Regions from separate parts of the Pseudomonas sp. Marseille-P9899 genome, predicted to be linked through region 2. Evidence: predicted binding sites of a transcription regulator. Region 2 holds the regulator's gene; the other holds the start of a gene.
What was found. The regulator sigma-54, encoded in region 2, starts transcription at its own class of promoters, with help from an activator protein. The targets are predictions, from matches to a motif close to ANTGGCATNNANNTTGCTNT.
Positions count from the first base shown of each region.

Region 1: a site for sigma-54 is predicted at 2,169-2,188, ahead of HWV67_RS04210 (ammonium transporter). Genes of this name have one in related genera too.

Region 1 is NZ_CAESCG010000001.1:934,731-938,060, reverse strand. It holds gene HWV67_RS04220 (OprD family porin) at 1-128, shown strand, start outside; gene HWV67_RS04215 (DMT family transporter) at 326-667, opposite strand; gene HWV67_RS04210 (ammonium transporter) at 733-2,052, opposite strand; gene HWV67_RS04205 (hypothetical protein) at 2,457-3,110, shown strand; gene HWV67_RS04200 (TonB-dependent siderophore receptor) at 3,325-3,330, shown strand, end outside.
Region 2 is NZ_CAESCG010000002.1:122,436-125,765, forward strand. It holds gene rapZ (RNase adapter RapZ) at 1-177, opposite strand, end outside; gene ptsN (PTS IIA-like nitrogen regulatory protein PtsN) at 180-644, opposite strand; gene hpf (ribosome hibernation-promoting factor, HPF/YfiA family) at 657-965, opposite strand; gene HWV67_RS09820 (RNA polymerase factor sigma-54) at 1,047-2,540, opposite strand; gene lptB (LPS export ABC transporter ATP-binding protein) at 2,718-3,330, opposite strand, start outside.

The sequences.
Region 1 (3,330 bases), on a different contig from region 2:
CCTATGTCATCCAGAGCGGCACGCTGAAGAACCTGAGCCTGCGCTGGCGCAACGCTACCGCGCGCTCGAGTGTCCAGGACGGTGTGGATGAGAACCGGGTGATCGTAGCGTACGAGATCGCGTTTTGAACCTTGTGCAGACCGTGTGAAAACCCAAATCAAGCAATCAGTCCGTCAAGGCTGATTGCTTGTAGCGATGTCCAAGCACCCCGAAAAGAACCTCTCAGGCCAGCATCTCGAGCATCCGGGATCAGATCATCCATCGACGCTGGAAACAGGCTGGGTCGCCCAAGATCCAATCGCCGCCAAGCCCCGCAGAGCATCGTTCAAACAGCCTGCCCTTCCCCCACCAGCTTCAACCCGACAATCCCGCCAACAATCATCAACAAGCACAACCCCTTCAACACCCCCAGCGATTCCCCCAGGAACAGGCTGCCATACACCACCGTCCCCAGCGTGCCGATCCCCACCCATACCGCATACGCCAGGCCCAGCGGCAATTCGCGCACCGAGAGGCTCAGCAGGTAGATGCTCAGCGCTAGGAAGAACCCGCAGTACAGGCTCGGCCACAGCCGGGTAAAGCCTTCGGTGCGGGGGATGATCGAGGCGTAGAACACCTCGCACACGCCCGCGAAAATCAGGTAGCCCCATCCATTCAACCCGCCCATCGCACAACTCCCTCGATCCCAATGAAAACGCCGACGCAAGGCGTCGGCGCGGGGTTTTGCAGCTCTCAATTCGAGTATTTGTAGCCCACCTCACCATGGGCGGAGAGGTCCAGGCCATCGACCTCGGCCTCTTCATCAACCCTCAGGCCACCGCACAGCGTCGCCGCCACTTTGAAGGCGATCCAGCTGGTGACCGCCGAAACGCTGATGCTGAACAGGATCGCGCCGGCGTTGATCGACAACTGTTCCATCAGGCCGCGCCCTTCGGCGAAGCCCTGGCCGCCAATCGCCGTCAGGGCAAACACCGGAGTCAGCAGGCCACCCAGAATGCCGGCCACGCCATGCACGCCGAACACATCGAAGGCGTCGTCCAGGCCGATCATCGGCTTGAGTTTGTCCACCGACCAGACGCACACCGGACCTGCGATCAGGCCCAGCAGAATCGCGCCCATGGGCCCGACGTAACCGCACGCCGGGGTGATCGCCACCAGCCCGGCGATGGCGCCGGAGATCGCGCCGAACAGGCTCGGCCGGCCGCGGTGCTGCCACTCGACGAGGATCCAGCCCAGTGCCCCGGCGCAACTGGCGAGCATGGTGTTGACCATCACCAGCATCGCGAAGCCGTTGGCCGCCAGCGCGCAACCGCCGCAGAACCCCAGCCAGCCAACCCACAGCATGCAGCCGCCGGTGAAGGTCATGGTCATGTTGTGCGGCGCCAGCGCCGAGGTGCCGAAACCGCGTCGACGCCCCAACATCCAGGCCCCGACCAGCGCGGCGATACCGACGTTGAGGTGCACCACGTTGCCGCCGGCAAAATCCTGTACACCCAGGTTGAACACCCAGCCGCCACCCCAGGCCATGTGCGCCATGGGGATGTAGTTGATGCTCAGCCAGATCGCCATGAACACCAGCACCGCGCTGAACTTCATGCGCTCGGCGAAAGCGCCGACGATGATCGCCGGGGTGATCGCGGCGAACAGCAGCATGAACAGGAAGTAGAGGTATTCGGGGATGGTGCCGACCACCGTGTCCTTGGTCACACCGCTCATGAACAGCTTGTCGAGGCCGCCGATCACCGCTTGCAGCGAACCGCCGTCGGCGAAGGTCAGGCTGTAGCCATAGACGGCGAACAGCACCGCCATCAGTGACGAGGTGCAGAACACCTGCATCATGATCGACAGCACGTTCTTGCTCCGCGCCATGCCGCCATAGAACAGCGCCAGGCCCGGCAGCATCATCAACAGCACCACCAGCGAGCACAACGCCACGAAGGCGGTGTCGCCACTGTTGATCGCGGGCGGCGCTTCCTCGGCCAGGGCCGCAGTCGCGCTCAACATCATGGAAAGGCCCAAGGTACCGCGGACCACAGGTGAAAACCGGATCATTGCCCACTGCCTCCAATCGATGGGGATGCCTGCACCCCGTGCTTGGATGACGGGTCGGCATTCGGGTGCCTCGGGAAGAGCATCCTTCCACGTGGCTGTTGAGTTGCCCCATGGACAAGGCAATTGGCCTGCCAAGTTCTTCGCGCAGCTTTCATCAAGATTCAAGCAGATGATTTAAAAGACTTTTATTTGAAATTTCGGCGGGAAGACGGTCTTTTTAGTATTTCCCCAAGGGAAAGTTAGTTTCTTTTTGTGCAACTTTTAAGTGCACTTCACCCTGAAGGTGCTTCACTCCGGGCGGCCCGCTTCAGCCTCGTGCACCGCCGCTCAAAATTCCCGAGGCAGCCGAAGAGGCATCACCTTGATATCATTGTCCAAAACCAAGGACTGGAGAGTCTTGAGCAATGACTACGAACGTTGATATCGCCGCCACGCTACACCGTAAATATGGCGTGCTGGTCGAGCCCTCCTCACTGAGCGACGAGGTGGTCCAGCGGCTGGCCAAGAAGATCAACTACCCGCGGATCACGTCCTGGCAAACGTTGAAGGACTGGAGTGACCGGGTGCTCGGCGAAGGCGAGTCCGTGCGTTTTCTGCTTCCGCAGTCGCCAGGCCGCAACACCCATTTCGGCACGCTGCGCTTCCTCAGCGAAGAAGCCCGGGAATTGGTCGAACATATCGCCGAGCGTCAGGTAGACCAGGCGATCGGTCAACTGGAGGAGGCCGAAGAGGACGTCGATTTCGACGATGAAATCGAGGCCGAAGTCGCCGTCTTCGCACCCGGCGCCGCGGAAGTTGAAGCCATTACCTCGAGCGCGCAACGCGGCCTGAATACCTTGCACGCCCTGCTCGAAGAAAGTGACCGCTGGGAACCGGTGATTGCCGCACGCATCGAAGACCTGCTCAAGCAGCACCGCAGCACAGAAGAAGTGGACACGCTGAGCGTGATGAGCGCGCTGCTGGACCAACTGAACAAGCCGATCAAGGCGATCCGCGAACTGAACGAAAAGCGCTCGGCTGACGTAGCCCGTTCGATGGCGCCCGCTGTAAGCAACTAAGCCAAAAAGCCTCCCGCCAGGCCGGCAATCCGGCCTGGCATCTCTACGCTAGAACCGCGTAAGACCCTCTATTCCAAGACATTTTTCTGTCTGATCCATCAAGTTTCCTGGCATACCATCAGTTTAAAAAGTATTTGCAAATGCGAATTACACGCAGATACTATCGCCCGCCTTTCTCGTTGTCCTACAACCTCCCGCCAGGATTTCAAACTCGATGCGT
Region 2 (3,330 bases):
GATGGACACCGCGACCCGTGGCTGCAGCAATTCGGTATTGATCAGGGCGCTTTCCGCCAGCTGCGGGAGCAGGCCGGCGGGGAGGTTGTCGATGCAGTAGAAGCCGTTGTCCTCAAGGACGTCGAGGGCGGTGCTCTTGCCCGAGCCGGATCGGCCGCTGACGATGACGAGGCGCATGCTCAGGGCTCGTTCTGCACGTCCAGGACGACCTGGTACAGGGCGGTACTGCTGTTGGCCGCACGAAGCCGGTCGCGGACATCCTTGCGATCGAGCATGCTGGCAATCTGGCGCAACAGTTCAAGGTGGGCGTCGGTGGCAGCCTCGGGCACCAGCAGAACGAACAGCAGGTCTACCGGGGCGCCATCGATGGCGTCGAAATCTATGGGGGCATCCAGGTGAAGCAATGCGCTGACAGGGCTTGCACAGCCCTTGAGGCGGCAATGGGGAATGGCGATGCCATTGCCAAATCCTGTCGAGCCGAGTTTTTCTCGGGCAATCAGGGCTTCATAAACGGTCTGGCCGTCCAGATCAGGAACTTCTTTCCCGATCAGGTTGCCGATCTGTTCAAGTGCGCGCTTTTTACTGCCACCCGGCACGTTCACGAGGGAACGGCCGGGGGTCAGGATGGATTCAAGTCGGATCATGGATGAGGGGGATCAGCGTGCAGCCGTACCTTGCAGCAGGCTTTGCTGTTTTTCCTTGTGTTTTTTCAGTTGACGGTCGAGCTTGTCGGCCAAGGAGTCGATCGCGGCATACATGTCTGCATCTTCGGCGTTTGCTACCACTTCACCACCGGGAATTTGCAGGGTGGCCTCCACTTTCTGCTGGAGTTTCTCGACCTTCATGATCACCTGCACATTGGTGATCTTGTCGAAATGACTTGCTACACGCTTGAGCTTCTGCTCGACATAGTCGCGCAGCGGCGGAGTGACTTCTACATGATGTCCACTGATGTTGACTTGCATACTGCTTCTCCTTTGTTGCCGTGCATAAAGAGGCAGGTGTTGCGCCTGCCACTGAATTGCGATGGCACACCTCAGGGAAGGTCACATCAATCGCTTGCGCTCACTCGACGGTGCGATGCCGAGGGATTCGCGGTACTTGGCGACGGTGCGACGTGCTACCTGGATGCCTTGTGCCTCCAGTAAACCAGCGATCTTGCTGTCACTCAATGGCTTTTTCTGATTTTCCGCGGCAACCAGTTTTTTGATGATTGCGCGGATCGCCGTGGACGAGCATTCACCGCCTTCGGAGGTGCTGACGTGGCTGGAGAAAAAGTACTTCAGCTCATAGATTCCGCGGGGCGTGTGCATGTATTTCTGCGTGGTGACCCGGGAAATCGTCGATTCGTGCATGCCCACCGCTTCAGCGATGTCGTGCAGTACCAGCGGTTTCATCGCCTCGTCGCCATGGTCGAGGAAGCCGCGCTGGTGTTCGACGATCTGGGTCGCCACCTTCATCAGCGTCTCGTTGCGGCTTTGCAGGCTTTTGATGAACCAGCGAGCTTCCTGCAGTTGGTTGCGCATGAAGGTGTTGTCGGCGCTGGTGTCGGCGCGGCGAACGAAGCCGGCATATTGCGGGTTGACCCTCAGGCGCGGCACCGCTTCCTGGTTCAACTCCACCAGCCAGCGATCGCTGTCCTTGCGCACGATCACGTCGGGAACCACGTATTCGGGTTCGCTCGACTCGATCTGCGAGCCAGGGCGTGGATTCAGGCTCTGGACCAGTTCTATCACCTGGCGCAGCTCATCTTCCTTGAGCTTCATGCGGCGCATCAGCTGGCTGTAGTCGCGACTGCCGAGCAGGTCGATGTAATCGCTGACCAGTCGCTTGGCCTCGGCCATCCACGGTGTGTTGGCGGGCAGCTGGCGCAACTGCAGCAACAGGCATTCGCCCAGGTTGCGTGCGCCGATACCGGCGGGTTCGAACTGCTGGATGCGGTGCAGGACGGCTTCGATCTCGTCCAGTTCGATATCCAGTTCAGGGTCGAAGGATTCGCAGACTTCTTCCAGCGTCTCGTCGAGGTAGCCCTGGTTGTTGATGCAGTCGATCAGGGTTACAGCGATCAGTCGGTCGGTGTCCGACATCGGTGCCAGGTTCAACTGCCAGAGCAGGTGGCTTTGCAGGCTCTCGCCGGCCGATGTGCGGGTGGTGAAGTCCCACTCGTCATCGTCGTTGCTGGGCAGGCTGCTGGCGCTGGTCTGGTAGATGTCTTCCCAGGCGGTATCGACCGGAAGTTCGTTGGGGATGCGCTCGTTCCATTCGCCTTCTTCGAGGTTTTCCACGGTGGGCGCGGATTGCTCGAAGCTGCTCTCCTGGGACTCGGCAACAGGCTTGGACTCGGCGTTGTCGGCCATCGGGTCGCTGTTGTCGAAGTCTTCGCCTTCTTCCTGGCGCTCGAGCATCGGGTTGGACTCCAGGGCTTCCTGGATTTCCTGCTGCAGATCCAGTGTGGAGAGCTGGAGCAAACGGATAGCCTGTTGCAACTGCGGGGTCATCGTCAGTTGCTGGCCCATTCTTAGGACGAGCGATGGTTTCATGGCTGGGGCTTAACACCTTATTCGCCGGCGCGCATGCGCCATCAACTACAGGGGCGCGCGGGCGCCAATTCTAAGCAAGATATATGCCTGAAACTGTAACGTTTGCCTAGAGCGCTGTAACAATTAAGCCGCAATCGTGGCTGAATCGCAGCGCTCGGACCACTCCGATACGCGAGCCTACAGACGGAACTCGTGGCCCAGGTACACCTCTTTGACGAGCTGGTTGGCCAGGATGGTTTCCGAGTCGCCTTCGGCGATCAGTTGGCCATCGTTGACGATGTAAGCGGTTTCACAGATATCCAGCGTTTCACGGACGTTGTGGTCAGTGATCAGAACGCCAATGCCCTTGGCTTTCAGGTGGTGGATGATCTGCTTGATGTCGCCGACCGAGATCGGGTCGACACCGGCGAAGGGTTCATCGAGCAGGATGAACTTCGGTGCGGTAGCCAGGGCGCGGGCGATTTCCACGCGACGACGCTCGCCGCCGGACAGGCTCATGCCGAGGTTGTCGCGGATGTGGCTGATGTGGAATTCCTGCAGCAGGCTTTCCAGCTCCTTGCGACGGCCTTCGCGATCCAGTTCCTTGCGGGTTTCCAGGATCGCCATGATGTTGTCGGCCACCGACAGCTTGCGGAAGATCGAGGCTTCCTGGGGCAGGTAGCCGATGCCGGCGCGTGCGCGGCCGTGCATTGGCTGGTGGCTGACGTCCAGGTCGTCGATCAGCACGCGGCCCTGATCGGCCTGAACCAGGCCGACGATCATGTAGAAACAGGTGGTCTTGCCGGCGCCG